Regions from separate parts of the Streptomyces sp. NEAU-W12 genome, predicted to be linked through region 3. Evidence: riboswitches for the same ligand, from Rfam matches in the RefSeq annotation. Region 3 holds a riboswitch; each other region holds the start of a gene.
What was found. Region 3 has a riboswitch for cyclic di-AMP ahead of ORI94_RS23225 (transglycosylase SLT domain-containing protein). Riboswitches for the same ligand answer to the same signal wherever they lie in the genome.

Region 1 (4,202 bases), on a different contig from region 3:
TCCATTATGTGCGTCGGCGCGGGGCCGCGGGGACGGGCGCGCACCCGCCCCCTCCCCGCTGCCCCCACGCCCGGCGTCACGCCACCGCGGCGATGCGCTCCCTGATGTCACCCGGGGACAGCATCCCCTTCGCCGTCACGTGGTCCCCCGACGACTCCCCGCGCAGCCTGCGTCCTATCCACGGCACCAGGTACTCGCGCGCCCACTGGACGTCGTCACGCCGGACGTGCAGGCTGCCGCGCGGCGGCAGCTGGGGCCAGGCCTGCTCCGGGTCGGCCGGGACGTCCAGGCCGAGGGTCTGGCCCGCGCGGAGCGCCACGCGGGTGTGTCCCTCGGGCGACAGGTGCAGCCGGTCGGCGTCCCAGGCCCTGCGGTCCTGGATGCTCCTCAGGGACCACAGGTCGAGCACCGGACAGCCGTACCGGTCGGCGACGGCCCGGACGTGCCCGTTGTAGGTGGCGATCTTGCCGCGCAGATGCCTCAGCAGGGGCACGCCCCGGGTGTCGAACCCGGTCGTCACCAGCACCGTGCCGGAGACCGCCGTGAGCGCGGCGACCGCCTGCTCGAAACGCTCGGCCACCTCGTCCGGGTCGCTGCCGGGGCGCAGGATGTCGTTGCCGCCCGCACAGAAAGAAACCAGTGCGGGGGCCAGTTCGACGGCCCGCGGGAGCTGGTCGGCCATGACCTGGTCGAGCAGCTTCCCGCGCACCGCGAGATTCGTGTACTGGAAGTCGCCTTCGGGGCGCCGGTCGGCGAGAAGCACCGCGAACCGGTCGGCCCAGCCGACGAACGCCCCGTCGGGGCCGGGGTCGCCGACGCCCTCGGTGAAGCTGTCCCCCACCGCCACGTACGACCCGATCACTGCCTTGCCGTCATTCTTCGAATCGTCTGCCACAACCGGACATGATTCACCTTCGAATGTGACCTACGCGACCGTAGGAAGACATTGACGGGCGGTGAGATAAGCCACTCGCACAGCATCGGCCAGTTCCGGAGTAGCCCTGGGGAGAAGGATGTCGGGTGGCGGGCGACGTGGCGCACGGAACACTCCGGGCGTACGCGCCGAAGGCCGGACCCGGGGATCGGGGTCCGGCCTTCGGCGCGTGCCGGGCGGGGTGGCGCGGGGTCAGCCGATGGAGACGCCCTTGCCGCGGAGGTAGGAGACCGGGTCCACGTCCGAGCCGTAGTCCGGCGTGGTGCGGATCTCGAAGTGCAGGTGCGGGCCGGTCGAGTTGCCGGTGGAGCCCGCGAGACCGACCTGCTGGCCGCCGCTCACGGCCTGGCCGGCCGAGACGGACAGCGAGGACAGGTGGGCGTACTGGGCGTAGTAGCCGTCGTTCAGCTTGATGACGACCTGGTTGCCGTACGAGCCGGCCCAGCCGGCGGAGACGACGGTGCCCGGGCCCACGGCCTTCAGGGAGGTACCGGTCGGGACGGCGAAGTCGACACCGGTGTGGTAGCCGCTGGACCACATGCTGCCGGCCACCTTGTAGGCGGTGCCGAGACCGCCGCCGGGCACCGGCGAGCTGTAACCGGAGGTGTTCGCGGCCTGGTTCGCGGGCACCACGGCGGAGGAGGACTTCGACGCGGACTGCTCGGAGGAGCCCGAGGAGGGCTTCGGAGCGGACCGCTCCGAGGACTCACCGGCCGCCGCCGACTCCGGCGCGGAGGACGGAGCGGACGAAGAGGGCGAAGCCGACTTACCGGAAGAAGAGGGCTTCTCCGGCGCGGCGGTCGCGGCGGCCTTGCCGTCGACCGAGAGCTTCAGGCCGGGGTGGATGAGCGACGGGTCGCTGCCCACGGCCTCGCGGTTGTCGGCGTAGAGCTGCTTCCAACCGCCGTCGACGTTCTCGGACTCGGCGATCTTCGCCAGGTAGTCGCCGCCCTTCACTATGTACGTGCGGGCGTCGTCCTTCCCGCCGTCGTCGGCCTTCACGCCGTCAGCCGCCGCGGCGGCGACGGAATACGACTGGACGGCCTTTTCCGGGACGGCCTGCACAGGGGCGGCGTTCGCTCCGGTGGCACCGAGAAGCGGTAGGGCGAGCGCGGCGCCACCGGTTCCGGCGACGGCGAGGGAGCGGGTGAAGCGCAAAGCGCTGGGACGGCGGTGCTTACCCTTTGCGGGCATGACGAATTCCTCTCCGGCGCCTACGAGGTGAGCTGTCGGGTTCGGACTGGAGATGCCCGGCCGCGTCGAAACGCGGCTTAACCCCAAGCCGTTCCGGAGACCGGAACAGGCAGTCGTACCTGTGGGTCCCCCGCTCCTGCCATACGCGGGTCAGAGTGTGAAGGCTCCGGACAGCGGCAGGATTAGGCGTCTGTCCGGATCGATGGTGAACGTAGGCGACCGGTACGCAAAGGAACAAGCCCGGTCTTCCGAGCAAAGGCGCATTTCCGTGATCCATTGACATGAAAACGGTCACCCAGAGTCGCCCCGGGCATTACACGCCCCCTGAATCCCCTTGCGAAACACGGGAATTACGTGAGCATGGCGACAACGCATCGTCACCTCTATGACGATGCTCACCACCTCACCCCCATCTCCCTTCCTATCGGTGCACGTTGGGTCGAAACCACCTAAACGGACAGAACGCATCAATAAGGGAAGAAGGGAGGATTCAACCCGGTCCGGCGACGGGTCCGCCCAGGGGCCGTGCCGGCGTCCGTCCGCGCCGGTGGCTCGACACCGGCGACACCACGCCGCCCGGCCCGGTCACCAACTCATGGCCCCTGCCAGGCATGTCGTATCGTCGGGTGACACCCGCCGACGCCGCCGCGCCGGCGGCGCAGAGTGGGAGAGGGGCCCCCGTGACGCAGCAGATCCCGTCGACCGAACCCGAGCTCACCGGTGTGCGCAATTTCCGTGATGTGGGCGGCCTGCCGACCGTCGACGGCCGCCGGGTGCGGCACGGGGTGCTGTTCCGCAGCGGCCACCTCGCACACGCCACCGAGGAGGACGCCGCCTTCCTGTCCTCCCTGGGACTGCACACCGTCTTCGACTTCCGCAACGCGGCCGACCACAGACTGGACGGACGGGACATCGAACTGCCCGGCGTGCGCAATGTGAACCTGCCGCTGAGCGACCCGGCCGACGGCGCCGAGTTCTGGAGGATGGTCCGTGACGGGGACCTCGACCAGCTCCGCGCGATCCTCGCCGACGGCAAGGGAGCGGAACGGATGATCGCCTCGTACCGCGCGACCGTGACGCAGCGCACCTCTGAGCACTCCCGCGTGCTGATCTCGCTCGCCGAGGAGAGCCTGCCCGCACTGATGCACTGCGCGGCGGGCAAGGACCGCGCGGGCCTGTCGGTGGCGGTGACGCTGCTCGCGCTGGGCGTGGAGCGGGACGCGATCTTCGACGACTACCTGAAGTCCAGCGCCGCGCACCGCCGCTACAAGGTGCGCCGCAGCTCCACCTCCGCCTCGGCCTACTCACCCGAGGTCATGGAGCTGCTCGACCCGCTGTTCGACGCCCGCGCCGAGTACCTGTCGGCCGCCCTCGAGACGATCGAGGAGACCTGGGGCGGCGTGGACCCCTACCTCGAACAGGCTCTCGGGTTCACCCCCGGGCACCGGGAGCGGCTGCGCGAACGCATGCTGGACTGAGCGCCCCCGAGGGCTACGCCTTCGCGCCCAGCTCGAAGAGCAGGTAGACGAAGGCCGCGAAGAGGTGCCCCACCACGACGTAGATGAACAGCCTCACCCACAGGGCGCGGGGGAACTTCTCCTCCATGTCTTTCATGACACGTCTCCAGGGGTGGGGCCCAGGCACAGGGCGGCCGTGGGACTCTGCAGCAGGGTGTGGACGAACAGCAGCTCGACCCCGTCGGGGTCCTCGGCGGCGATGCGGTGCGGGGTCAGCGAGTCGAAGTGCGCGCTGTCGCCCGGTGCGAGGCGGTGCGGGGTCTCCCCGAGGCGCAGCCGCAGCCGCCCCCTGAGGACGTACAGCCACTCCTCGCCGGGGTGGACCCGCACGATGTCGCCCTGGGATCCCTCCGGGACCTGGACCCGCAGGGCCTGCATCCCGCGCCCGGGGGAACCGGCCTGCCGGTAGGTCCAGCCGCCGACCGTGGTCGGCTCCATGTCGGCGGCGCGCACCACGGCTTCACGGCCGACGGCGGTCTCACCGAGCAGTTCGGAAACCGTCGTACCGTAGACGCGGGCGAGGGAGAGCAGCGTCGGCAGCGAAGGCTGACGCTGTC
Region 2 (4,202 bases), on a different contig from region 3:
GACAGACGGGGGTAGGGCGCGAAGAAACGGTAGTACTTCGACTCGTCCGACACCTGCTCGTAGAAGCTGACCAGGCGCTCGGCGTCGTCGACGGTGATGGGGCGGATACGCGCGGTGCCGCCGTCCCGCAGCACCACGTCGGCCTCCCAGTGGGCGGGGTACTCATGCCGGTCCGACGAGATCTGCATGGGCCCCAGAGTACGGCTCGCGTACGGCAACGGCGCGAGGCAGTCTGTGGGGGCACGCACCGGACCGGGGCCGCGGTCCGGTGCCGCCGGGGAGCGGGGGCGAGTGCCCCTCCCCGGCTTGCTTCACGATATGGAAAACTGGTCTAGACAACCTGAACTTCGAAGGGCAGCAACACATGGCTGAGCGCCGCGTCAACGTCGGCTGGGCCGAGGGCCTCCATGCCCGTCCCGCCTCCATCTTCGTCCGATCCGCCACGGCCACAGGCGTCCCGGTGACGATCGCCAAGGCCGGCGGCAACCCCGTCAACGCGGCCTCCATGCTGGCCGTTCTGGGCCTGGGCGCCCAGGGGGGCGAGGAGATCGTCCTCGCCTCCGACGCCGAGGGGGCCGACGCCGCCCTCGACCGGCTGGCGAAGCTGGTCTCCGAAGGCCTCGAGGAACTCCCCGAGACCGTGTGAGACGCCCGGAAAAAACGGAGCCGCGGCACCCCTTGCGGGGGTCGCGGCGCCCTTTTTTCAGGGGGCGCGTTTTACCAGCCCCCCGGCTCATCCGGCCGCCACTCCCCCGCACACAATCAGGCGTTCACGGAAAACGGCAGGCGGATTTCACTTCCACCGAATTTCCTTCTCTTGTATACGGTCTCCGTGTTAATGCCGGAGGCTCGGTGTGTTTACGGGATGTTGCGAGTTCCTCACACGCTCGGCACGGGCCGCCCGGTCCGCGCGCCCGGCCCCCGCGGTGAAGCGCGGGCGGTGGGCGGCGGTGGCCCGCTCGGTGTGCAGCGCCATGACCGCACGCGCGCGCTCGCCGTCGCCGCGCACCACGGCGTCGACGATCGCGCCGTGCTCCGCCCAGCACTCCACGGGGTCCCTCGCCCCCCGCACCTCGTACATCCAGCCGATCTTGTGCCGGAGCCGGATCAGCGTCGACGTCAGCGCCGGACTGCCGGACGCCTGGGCGAGCGTCTCGTGGAACCAGCCGCCCAGGGAGCGCAGGTCGTCGCTGTGACCCTGCCGGGCCCGCTCCTGGCCCAGCCGGACCAGACCGCGCAGCACCTTCAGATGGGCCTCGGTGCGGCGCTGCGCGGCACGCAGGGCGCCGAGCGGCTCCAGCAGCAGCCGCATCTCCAGCAGGTCGGCGGCCTCCTGCTCGGTGGGTTCCGCCACGCACGCGCCCGCGTGCCGCCGGGTGACCACGAAGCCCTCGGCCTCCAGGGTGCGCAGGGCCTCCCGGACGGGGACGCGCGAGACACCGTAGCGGCGGGCGAGGAGTTCCTCGGTCAGCCGGCCGCCACGCTCGTAGACACCCGAGACGATGTCGTCCCGGATCGCCGTGCACACCGAGTGCGCCGGAATACGCATGACCGACCTCCGAATTGATCCCCGCACAACGTCAACGGGTGACACCTGTTCCGTGACTCTATTGCAACGCGCGAGGATTTCCGACGGCGGGCCGGAAATCATGTTCGTTTTTTGGACAACGGTCCGCCGGAAACACCGAAAGCCCCGACTCGGAGAGCCGAGTCGGGGCCATTCCGCGAAAGCGGACACCTGGGGCGTCAGGGGACCACACGGACGTCGAGGTGCGCACGGCGGCCGGGGAACGCGTCCCCGGTCAGACGTTCGCTCCGTGCGCGCGGAGGTACGCGACGGGGTCGATGTCGGAGCCGTACCCGGCGGTGGTGCGGGCCTCGAAGTGCAGATGCGCGCCGGTGACGTTGCCGGTGGCGCCGGAGACGCCGATCTGCTGGCCCGGGGTGACCTGCTGGCCCACCGAGACGCCGACGGACGACAGGTGGCCGTACTGGGTGTACGTGCCGTCGTGCATCTTGATCACGACCTGGTTGCCGTAGGCGCCGCCCCAGCCGGCCTCGACGACGGTACCCATGCCGACCGAGAGCACGGGGGTGCCGCTCGCGGCGTGGAAGTCGACACCGGTGTGGGTGCCGGAGGACCAGACGGCACCGCCGGACAGATAGCCGGTCGAGACGTACGAGCCCGCGATCGGGGACACGAAGGTGTTGAGGCGCTTGCGCTCGGCCTCACGCGCGGCGCGTTCCTCGGCCTCGCGGGCCTTGACGGCCTCCTCGGCCGCCTTCTCCCGGGCGGCCTCCTCGGCGGCTTCGCGTGCGGCGGCCTGGGCCGCCTCGCGTGCGGCCTCGTGCTGGGCGGAGGCCTGGGCGTCGACCCGGGCGGCGGCCTCGTCGCCCATGGTGACCACGGGGGTCAGGCCGGTCTGCCCCGCGGCGGGTTCGGCGGCGAGCGCCGGAGCGGAGAGGGAGCCGATGACACCGGTGGTGGTGAGAGCCGCGGCGCCCGCCGCCCTGGCGGTGCCGCGGTGCACGCGGCTGGGACGGCGGTGCTTTCCGGTGGCGCGGGTGAACGCCATGTACAGGGTGGTCCTTTCCTTCCTTCTCGCCTACCGGGTTAGCTGACGGGTTCGGAGCAGGAAGGTCTCCTACGGACCCCCTCGCGACACGCGCGGGCGTCCGATTCACCCCAGGGACTGCTGACGGGTCCCCGGCTCCCCTGGCTCGCGCCGTACGGGGACTCGGCGATGACTGTCCGGTGCCGCGGGTGCGGCGCACTGCCCGACGAACAGACCGCCTGACGCTAAACGGGACGGCTTTCCCTCCCCAAACGGATCCCGGATTTTGTAGCGCATCCCACAGGGCAGACAGGTATCTCCCGGACCAATCAGGACACCAGGGGGCCCTGGTGGCGTTCTCGTCACCAGGGCCCCGCCCGCGTGCGTGTCCGGCGTGCGGCCAAACGGCCGCCGACGGCCCGTCTACTCGGCGGACACCACCGTGACTTCGCCGATGCCGAGCGCCTCGACGGGCTCCTTGATCTGCGCCGCGTCACCGACCAGGACGGTCACCAGGCGGTCCACCGGGAAGGCGTTCACCACCGCCGCGGTCGCCTCCACCGTGCCGGTGGCGGCGAGCCGCCGGTACAGCTCGGCCTGGTAGTCGTCGGGCAGGTGCTGCTCCACCTGATCGGCGAGGGTGCCGGCGACGGCCGCGGCGGTCTCGTACTTGAGCGGTGCCACGCCCACCAGGTTCTGCACGGCGACGTCGCGTTCGGCGTCGGTGAGGCCTTCCGCGGCGAGGGTGCGCAGCACCGTCCACAGGTCCTGCAGGGCGGGTCCGGTGTTCGGGGTGTCGACGGAGCCGCTGATGGCGAGCAGCGACGCGCCGGTGCCGTCCGGGGCGGACCTGAGGACCTGGCCGAACGACCGCACACCGTAGGTGTAGCCCTTCTCCTCGCGCAGGACGCGGTCCAGGCGGGAGGTGAGGGTGCCGCCGAGGCAGTAGGTGCCGAGCACCTGCGCGGGCCACACGCGGTCGTGCCGGTCCGCGCCGACGCGGCCGATGAGCAGCTGCGTCTGTACGGCGCCGGGGCGGTCCACGATCACGACGCGGCCCGTGTCGTCGGCGGTGACCGGCGCGACGGGCCGCGGCTGGGCGGCCGGTCCGGTCCAGGCTCCGAGGGTGTCGCCGAGCAACTCGTCCAGGTCGGTGCCGGTGAGGTCGCCGACGACCACCGCGGTGGCGGTGGCGGGGCGGACGTGCCTCTCGTAGAAGGCGCGTACGGCCGTCGAGTCGATGCCGGCGACCGTCTCCTCGGTGCCCTGGCGCGGGCGGGACATGCGCGACGTCGCCGGGAACAGCTCCTTGGAGAGTTCCTTGGCGGCGCGGCGGGACGGGTTGGCCAGCTCGTGCGGGATCTCGTCGAGGCGGTTGCGGACGAGACGCTCGATCTCGCCGTCGGCGAACGCGGGCGCCCTGAGGGCGTCGGCGAGCAGTCCGAGTCCCTTGGCGAGCCGGGAGGCCGGCACCTCGAGGCTCAGGCGGACGCCGGGGTGGTCGGCGTAGGCGTCCAGGGTCGCGCCGCAGCGCTCCAGTTCGGCGGCGAACTCCTCGGCGGAGTGCTTGTCGGTGCCCTCGGAGAACGCCCGCGCGGTGATGGTGGCGACGCCGTCGAGGCCGGCCGGCTCGGCCTCCAGGGGCGC
Region 3 (4,202 bases):
GCGTCGTCGCCGAGGTCGGAGTCGAGCAGCTCGCACAGAGCGATGTCCTCGGCCAGCCCCAGCCGGGCCGCCCGCTCGCGCAGCCGCAGCACGGGCAGCGTCGGGATGCCCTCACGCAGGTCGGTGCCCGGGGTCTTTCCGGACTCGTGGGAGTCGGAGGCGATGTCCAGTACGTCGTCGGCGAGCTGGAAGGCGACACCGAGGCGCTCGCCGTACTGGGTCAGCACGTCCACGACCGCGTCGTCCGCGCCGGACATCATGGCACCGAACCGGCAGGCGACGGCGACCAGTGAGCCGGTCTTGCCGCCGAGGACGTCCAGGTAGTGGTCGACCGGGTCCCGGCCCTCCTGCGGCCCCGCGGTCTCCAGGATCTGGCCGGTGACCAGCCGCTCGAACGCCTGGGCCTGCACCCGTACGGCCTCCGGACCGAGGTCGGCCAGGATGTGCGACGCGCGCGCGAAGAGGAAGTCGCCGGTGAGGACCGCGACGGAGTTGCCCCAGCGGGTGTTGGCGCTGGGCACCCCGCGCCGCACGGTGGCGTCGTCCATCACGTCGTCGTGGTACAGCGTGGCCAGGTGGGTCAGCTCCACGACCACGGCGGACGGGACGACACCGGGCGCGTAGGGGTCGCCGAACTGGGCGGCGAGCGTCACGAGCAGCGGCCGGAAACGCTTGCCGCCGGCCCGCACCAGGTGCTGGGCGGCCTCGGTGATGAAGGGGACCTCACTCTTCGTGGCCTCGAGCAGCCCTTCCTCGACAGCCGTCATCCCGGCCTGGACATCGGCTTCCAGAGCCTGGTCCCGCACGCTCAGCCCGAACGGCCCGACGACGGTCACGAGGGGTCTCCTGTCTGCTGGTGTCCACTGGCGCTTAGACGTCTTGCCCAGTTTGTCGATAGGTCGCTGACATCACTCGAGTCAGCGTATCCGGTCATGTTTCGATCACCGCCAGCACCCGCGTTCCCCGGCCTCACCCGCGCACGCGTGGACGGCACCCCACGGCGCCCTCCGGTACCGGATCACCACCGGACCCTTTTCGGCCAGTAGGTAATACAGGATATTCGCCGCCTTTCGGGCATGGCGCCCCACCCTCGGGATACGGCCCGGCGCACGGCCGGGCGCCGGGCCCGCGCGCGGACCACCCCGCCCGCCCCGAAGTCTGATTTGCCGTAATCAACAAGAGATTTCCCTTTGGCGGCAAATGCGCCCACACGGTGCGGCCAGTGAAGTGAGTCACGCGCACCCCGCCACGCCCACACCTCGCTCCCACCGGCACTTCCCCTTGCCCGAAAGCGAGTTGACTCCCGGCATCCACAAAGGATCAAGTACCCCAAAACCCCCGGAACAAGATCAAGCGGAGCGATCCGTGACGGCCGTACTTGTTTCCGACAAGTGCACTCGCATACGTTCCCGGCTTGTCGGGCGGACGCCGAATCCTGCCGCCGCCCGCGCCACCCATCGACGAACTCACTCACGCACGGCAGGAGCGGGGGACCCAGGTAGGCCGCCGGACCGGTTCACACCCGGAACGGCTCGGGGTGAAGCCATGCCCGCAGGGGCACGGCCGGGCACTCTCCCGCCCGAACCCGACAGCTCACCTCGCAGGCGTAGGAGAGGAACACAGACATGACCGCATCCGGTCCGCCCCGCCACTCCCGCCTCGTCCGCTCCTTCGCCGTCGCCGGTGTCGCGGCGGTCGCCCTCCCGCTGTTCGGCGCCTCCACCGCCTCCGCCGCGCCCGCCGCGCCCGCCACCGCGACGGCCGCCCCTGCCGCTGCCGGCACCGTGACCGCGTACCCGGACAACCTCGACGGCTGGATCCGCGAGTCGCTGTCCGTCATGGCGCAGCACGGCATCCCCGGCAGCTACGACTCCATCCACCGCAACATCCTGCGCGAGTCGTCCGGCAACCCGCAGGCCATCAACCTGTGGGACTCCAACGCCATGGCCGGCACCCCGTCGAAGGGCCTGCTCCAGGTCATCGACCCGACCTTCCAGGCGTACCACGTGCCCGGCACGGCCTTCGACCCGTTCGACCCGGTCGCGAACATCACGGCGGCCTGCAACTACGCGGCGGACCGTTACGGCTCCATCGACAACGTCTTCGGCGCCTACTGAGACACCTGGGACATCCGATACGTCCGGGCCCGTAGGAACGCCGGAACACCGGAACGCCGGCGGCACCGGCCACACCGGCGGACGCCGAGGCCTACCGGGACACCCTCCCGGACCTGGGGCGGGGCAGCACGTGTTGGGGCACGCGCGGCTCCGCTCCGCCGAACAACCGCTCGAGGACGACGGCCACGCCGTCGTCCTCGTTCGACGTGGTGACCTCGTCGGCCACCGCCTTGAGCTCCGGGTGCGCGTTGGCCATGGCGACTCCGTGGGCCGCCCAGTCGAACATCGGGATGTCGTTGGGCATGTCGCCGAAGGCGACGGTCCGCTCGGGATCCAGCCCCAGGTGCTCGGCGGCCAGCGCAAGCCCCGTCGCCTTGGTGACACCGCACGGCTGGAGTTCCACGGTGCCCGGCCCCGACATCGTGACCGTGGCCAGCGAGCCGACCGCCGCACGGGCCGCCGCCGCCAACTCGTCGTCGTTCAGGTCGGGGTGGCGCAGCAGCACCTTGCTGATCGGCCGGGCCCACAGATCGTCCCGCCGTTCGACCCGCACGGCGGGCAGCGTCGGGTGCGGCATCAGATAGCCCGACTCGATCAGGGTGAGCCCGTCCGCCCCGTTCTGGTCGACCGCGGCGTGCAGCTCCCCCACCTCGGCCTCGATCTTGCCGAGCGCGGTCTCCGCCAGTTCCCGGTCCAGGGTGACCGACCACAGCAGCCGGTCCGTGCCGGCGTCGTACACCTGCGCGCCCTGTGCGCACACCGCGAGCCCCGTGGACCCCAGGTCGTCCAGGAGCGGCCGCACCCTGGGCGCCGGGCGCCCCGTCACCACGAGGTGCCGGACACCGGCCCGCGCCACCAGCGCCAGCGCGGCGAGGGAGCGGTCGGAGAGGGTGTCGTCGCCGCGCAGCAGCGTCCCGTCCAGGTCGGTGGCGATGAGCGAGCAATCGGTGGGTGCGGCCATGATCAGAGAATACGGACACCGCGCGCCCCCGGCTCACCACGCCCCGGGCACCCGTCCCGCGCACCGTCCTCGGCCTGTGCACCACCTGGCGGCAACATGCTCCGCCACCTACCGTCCTCGTGGTCCCGGGCGGTACCTTCCAGGTGTCCAGGGGGGACTTGATCGGGGGGTCAGGTGAACAGTGGACGCACACGTGTGCTGAGGCTCGACGAACTCGGCGAGGGGGAGCAGGAGCGATGGCGTGAGCTGCGCGCCGCCTCGAAGACACCGCGCAGCCCGTTCATGGAACCGGAGTTCGCCGCCGCCGTGTCCGGGGTGCGGCCGCAGGCCCGGGTCGCGGTGCTGTACGAGGGGGCGTCCGCCGAGCCGGCCGGCTTCCTGCCGTACGAGCGGGGCGCGTGGGGGCAGGGCCGGGCGATCGGGCTCGGGGTCTCGGACTGCCAGGGCGCCGTCCTGCGGCCGGGTCTCGTGCCGAAGACCGGTGAACTGCTGCGTGCCTGCTCGCTGTCGAGCTTCGCCTTCGACAACCTGGAGGCGGACCAGGCCCTGTTCGTCCCGCAGGCGGCCCGGGAGCACGCCACCTTCGTCATCGACGTGGAGAAGGGCTACGAGACCTACGAGTCCGTGCTGCGCGCCCAGTCGCCGAAGTTCCTGAAGACCACCCTGGCCAAGGAGCGCAGGCTCGGCCGCCAGGCCGGCCCCGTGCGGTTCGTGTTCGACGAACGCGAACCGGCCGCGCTGCGCACCCTCATCGGGTGGAAGTCGGCGCAGTACCGCAGGACCGGGCGTCGCGACCGGTTCGCGCAGGAGTGGATCACCCGGCTCGTGGGCCGCCTGGCCGGAACCCGGGCCGCGGAGTGCGCGGGCACGCTGTCCGTCCTGTACGCCGGGGACCGTCCCGTCGCCGCCCACTTCGGCCTGCGCTCGGCCTCCGTGCTGGCCTGCTGGTTCCCGGCGTACGACCCGGAGTTCGCGAAGTTCTCGCCGGGGCTCGTGCTGCATCTGCGGATGGCCGAGGCGGCGGCCGGCGAGGGCATCGGCCTGCTCGACATGGGACGCGGCCCGGCCGAGTACAAGGACGCGCTGAAAACGGGCGAACGCTCCGTCCACGAAGGCGAGGCGAC
Region 4 (4,202 bases), on a different contig from region 3:
CACGCGCACGCCCGCCGCGCGGAGATCTCCCTGTGCCGCACCCCCTCCGGAGTGGAGCTGCGCGTCCGGGACGACGGCCGGGGCATCGGTGTGGCGTCCGAGGGCGCCGGCATGCTCGGGATGCGCGAGCGGGCCCTGCTCGTCGGCGCCGACCTCGATGTGGGCCCGGCCGCCGGAGGCGGGGCCCTCGTGCGCCGCGCCGTCCCCGCTCCGGGGCGGGGGCCCGTGCCCGTGCGGACCCCTCCGTCCCTGACCGCCCTCCCCGACCGGAAAACCCGGACATGACCGACCCCGGCTTCCCCCCCCCGCACCCCGTCCGGCACACCCGCCGGCGCCGGGACCGGGACCCCGGCCGGTGCCGGGAGCGACGGCGCGCCGACACGCATCCTCCTCGCCGGCGACCACGACACCACCCAAACGAGGGGGGCGGAGGACACCCACGAGGTGGGGGAAGGGCCTTCGTCACGGGCCGGCCGCCGGGTGTGGCGGGGCCGCCGGGTGTGGCGGGGACACCGCCGTTTCCACGCCGCACGGTTCCGCGCCACGTGGCGGTGGCACACCGCACGGCTTCCCCTCCGCGCGGGAGCGCACCGGGTGCAAGACTCTCTTCACCCGGTCCGGTCCGGCCCTGCCCTGTCCCGCCCTGTCCCGTCCGCCGTCCCCGTCAGGAGCGCCGTCGATGCCCCACCCGTACGTCCTGCTGTCCGCCGCCGTCTCGCTCGACGGGTATCTCGACGACACCGGCCCCGAGCGGCTGCTGCTGTCCGGCCCGGAGGACTTCGACCGGGTCGACGAGGTACGGGCGTCGGTGGACGCGATCCTGGTCGGCGCCGGCACGATCCGGGCCGACAACCCCCGGCTGCTGGTCAACGCGCCCGAGCGGCGTGCCGCCCGGGTCGCCGAAGGCCGGCCCGCCTACCCGCTGAAGGTCACCGTCAGCGGCTCGGGCGACCTGGACCCGGAGGCGCGGTTCTGGCACACCGGTGGCGCGAAGGTCCTCTACACGACCGGCAGGGGCGCCGAACGCGCCCGCGCCCACGGTCTCGCCGCCGACATCGTGCCCCTCGGCGCCGAGCTCGACTGGCGCCGCCTCCTGACACACCTGTACGACGCGTACGGCGTCCGGCGGCTCATGGTCGAGGGCGGCGGCCTGATCCACACCCAGCTCCTCACCCAGGGCCTCGCCGACGAGCTCCAACTGGTCCTCGCCCCGCTCTTCGTCGGTGACCCGGACGCCGCCCGTCTCTTCGGCCCCGGCACCTACCAGGGCGGCCGGCTGCGGCTGCTGGAGACCCGCCCGGTCGGCGACGTCGTCCTCATGCGCTACGAACCCACCGCTCCCGGCGCCGGTCCGCTCCCTGTCGCCGCCGACCACCACTGGCTGGCCCTCGCCTGCGAACTGGCGAAGCGGTGCCCGCCCTCGGAGACGGCGTTCAGTGTGGGCGCGGTGGTCGTCGCCGCCGACGGCACCGAGCTGGCGCGGGGCCACTCCCGCGAGGGCGGTGATCCGGTGGTGCATGCCGAGGAGGCCGCCCTCGCCAGGACCGACCCCGCGGACCCGCGGCTCGCGACCGCCACCGTGTACTCCAGTCTGGAACCCTGTGCCCGCCGCGCCTCCCGTCCGGTGCCCTGCGCCCGGCTGGTCCTGGACGCGGGAGTACGGCGGGTGGTCACCGCGTGGCGGGAGCCGGACACCTTCGTGGCGGGCGCCGACGGCAGCGGAGTACTGGCGGCGGGGGGCGCCCTGGTCGTCGTCCTGCCGGAGCACGAGGAGGCCGCCGAGGCGCCGAACGGCCATCTGATCGGCCGGTGACGCGAGGGCGGCGGCAACGCGTGTGCGGAGTGTCCCGCGGATGCCGTATGCTGGTGAACACAACGACGCGGGGTGGAGCAGCTCGGTAGCTCGCTGGGCTCATAACCCAGAGGTCGCAGGTTCAAATCCTGTCCCCGCTACTGAAGGCCGAGGGCCGGAATCCGAAAGGGTTCCGGCCCTCGGCCGTTTCCGTCCGCCCCGTTTCGAGAGTGCGTCCCAGGGCCCTTGCGCACAGATGTCACGCCAGGTGATCGAGTCGCCCCGCTGCGCATAACAATTGACGTACCGTCAGCTCGGGTGTGACGAGAGCGGTGAAGCCAACTCGCCCGGTTTTGACCGGCGCTGGCGCTTAAGTCCGTGCGGAAATCGTTAACGATCAAGAGGAACGGCTTGGAATACGGTCCTCGCGTCTATTAACGTTCGATAACGCAGCGCGGTCGTCCCAGCCGGCACACGAGTCGGCTCCGTGCGCACGCGCCGAATCCCGCAAGGGAACCGGGGAACCAACATCTTGGGGTGAATCGCGCGGATGCACCCGTGGAGACACGGGCGGTATACGCGCGTAGGAGACCTTCCTGCTCCGAACCCGTCAGCTAACCCGGTAGGCGAGAAGGAAGGAAAGGAGTGCGCCCCACGTGGCGTCCAACCGGCCTGCCCCCGAGGCCCCCTTCATGCCGAGCCAGCACGAGAGCGACACCTTCGGCTACGGCGGCATCCGCACCGACGAGGGCCCCTTCGAGGAGTGGAACCCCACCGCGGAGTCCGTTCGCCCCGTGCGCGGCCGTCATCGTGTCGGCAAGCAGCGCGGCGGAGGCCTCGCCCGTAGCTCCACCGTCCTGGGCGTCGGTGTCATAGCCGCTGTCGCCGGTGGCGGCATGGCCAGCGCCCAGACCGGCAAGCCGCCGGTCTCCATCTCCGTGCCGGACCTTCCCTCTGTTGGTTCCCTCATCTCCGACGAGGAAACCCCCCAGGGCTCCGCCACCCCGCTCAGCAGCATCGGCACGGTCGCCGACGAGGCCGAGCAGGGCAGCACCTCCGACGCCGGCGAGGTGCTGCGCGCCCGGATCATGGCGCAGGTCGAGCAGCAGCAGAGCCAGGCCGAGGAGCAGGCCGCCGCCGAAGCCGCCGCGAAGGCGGAGAAGGAGGCCGAGGAGCAGGCCGCCGCCGCGAAGAAGGAGGCCGAGGAGAAGGCCGCCGCGGCGAAGAAGAAGGCGGAGGAGGAGGCCGAGAAGAAGGCCGAGGCCGAGCGTCTCGCCGAACTGGCCAGGCAGTACGCGCTGCCCACCTCCTCGTACACCATCTCCTCGACCTTCGGTCAGGCCGGCGCCTACTGGTCCTCCGGCCAGCACACGGGCCTGGACTTCGCCGCCCCCACGGGCACGCTGATCAAGGCGGTCCACACCGGCACGATCACCTCCGCCGGCTGGGACGGCTCGTACGGCTACAAGACCGTGCTGACCCTCGACGACGGCACCGAGATCTGGTACGCCCACCAGTCCTCCATCAGCGTCAGCGTCGGCCAGCAGGTCAACACCGGCGATGTGATCGGCCGCGTCGGCTCCACCGGCAACTCCACCGGCGCCCACCTCCACCTGGAGGTGCACCCGGCCGGTTCCGCCTCGGGCATCGACCCGATGGCCTGGATGCAGTCGAAGGGCCTCACCGTCTGAGCCCCCGGCCCCGGCCGGCCTCCGCATCCTGCGCCCCGCACAGCCACAGCCCCGGCAGTCCTGACGACGCCCCCCGACGTCAGGACTGCCGGTCCGGCGTTTCCGGGGCGGTGTCAGGGGCGGTACGGGTGCGCGTACGGGTTCGGCCCGGGCGCCGGGCGACCGGGGTCCACGGCGCCGTACGGGCCGTACACGCGGTGCCCCCCGTACGCCTCGGGCACGCCGTACGGACCGTGCGCCGGCCGGGGCGGGGCGGGCGGTGCGACGGCTCGGGCCGCGTGCTCCAGGGCCGGGCGGGCCGTGTCGCGGCGGTGCCACATCTCGCGCAGCAGTTCGTGCTCCCGTACGACGAAGTCCGCACCCGCGCGGCCGCGGCGCCCCCGGTGGCGCAGGAACGCCAGCGACGTCGCGTACGCCCCGTACTGGGCCACAGCGCGGGCAGCGGTCCGGCCGCCGTGCCGGTGCGCGTACCGCCGGGCGATGCGCCGGGCCCGCATCGAGCCGAGCGCGTAGGGCTGGGCCGGGGTCAGCCAGCCGGCCCTGACGTACGCGGGCAGCTCCTCCCGTACGGTCCGCAGCTCGCGCTGCCGGGTCCACACCACCAGCCAGGTCAGCAGGCCGAACGACGGCACCATGAACGCCGCGTACACGGCGAAGAAGCCGTACTCCCCGAGGGTCGAGGAGGCGTTCCACAGGGCGTGCATGCCCATCGCGAGCAG

Region 1: it holds a riboswitch for cyclic di-AMP, as region 3 does, so the genes downstream of both, ORI94_RS06240 (M23 family metallopeptidase) here and ORI94_RS23225 (transglycosylase SLT domain-containing protein) in region 3, are expected to answer to the same signal.
Region 2: it holds a riboswitch for cyclic di-AMP, as region 3 does, so the genes downstream of both, ORI94_RS08775 (M23 family metallopeptidase) here and ORI94_RS23225 (transglycosylase SLT domain-containing protein) in region 3, are expected to answer to the same signal.
Region 4: it holds a riboswitch for cyclic di-AMP, as region 3 does, so the genes downstream of both, ORI94_RS00065 (M23 family metallopeptidase) here and ORI94_RS23225 (transglycosylase SLT domain-containing protein) in region 3, are expected to answer to the same signal.

The regions. Positions count from the first base shown of each region.
Region 1 covers NZ_JAPJDM010000004.1:11,975-16,176, reverse strand. Annotated here, with positions in the region: gene ORI94_RS06245 (SGNH/GDSL hydrolase family protein) at 77-862, opposite strand; gene ORI94_RS06240 (M23 family metallopeptidase) at 1,127-2,128, opposite strand; cyclic di-AMP (ydaO/yuaA leader) riboswitch at 2,133-2,294, opposite strand; gene ORI94_RS06235 (tyrosine-protein phosphatase) at 2,809-3,606, shown strand; gene ORI94_RS06230 (DUF6126 family protein) at 3,620-3,742, opposite strand; gene ORI94_RS06225 (helix-turn-helix domain-containing protein) at 3,739-4,202, opposite strand, start outside.
Region 2 covers NZ_JAPJDM010000005.1:234,033-238,234, forward strand. Annotated here, with positions in the region: gene ORI94_RS08760 (bifunctional GNAT family N-acetyltransferase/acetate--CoA ligase family protein) at 1-188, opposite strand, end outside; gene ORI94_RS08765 (HPr family phosphocarrier protein) at 365-646, shown strand; gene ORI94_RS08770 (GntR family transcriptional regulator) at 836-1,549, opposite strand; gene ORI94_RS08775 (M23 family metallopeptidase) at 1,803-2,576, opposite strand; cyclic di-AMP (ydaO/yuaA leader) riboswitch at 2,590-2,754, opposite strand; gene ORI94_RS08780 (M16 family metallopeptidase) at 2,979-4,202, opposite strand, start outside.
Region 3 covers NZ_JAPJDM010000019.1:46,275-50,476, reverse strand. Annotated here, with positions in the region: gene ORI94_RS23230 (polyprenyl synthetase family protein) at 1-836, opposite strand, end outside; cyclic di-AMP (ydaO/yuaA leader) riboswitch at 1,458-1,620, shown strand; gene ORI94_RS23225 (transglycosylase SLT domain-containing protein) at 1,626-2,117, shown strand; gene ORI94_RS23220 (HAD family hydrolase) at 2,209-3,078, opposite strand; gene ORI94_RS23215 (GNAT family N-acetyltransferase) at 3,274-4,202, shown strand, end outside.
Region 4 covers NZ_JAPJDM010000001.1:17,314-21,515, reverse strand. Annotated here, with positions in the region: gene ORI94_RS00080 (sensor histidine kinase) at 1-285, shown strand, start outside; gene ORI94_RS00075 (dihydrofolate reductase family protein) at 680-1,813, shown strand; tRNA gene ORI94_RS00070 (tRNA-Met) at 1,880-1,953, shown strand; cyclic di-AMP (ydaO/yuaA leader) riboswitch at 2,279-2,436, shown strand; gene ORI94_RS00065 (M23 family metallopeptidase) at 2,449-3,483, shown strand; gene ORI94_RS00060 (PrsW family intramembrane metalloprotease) at 3,597-4,202, opposite strand, start outside.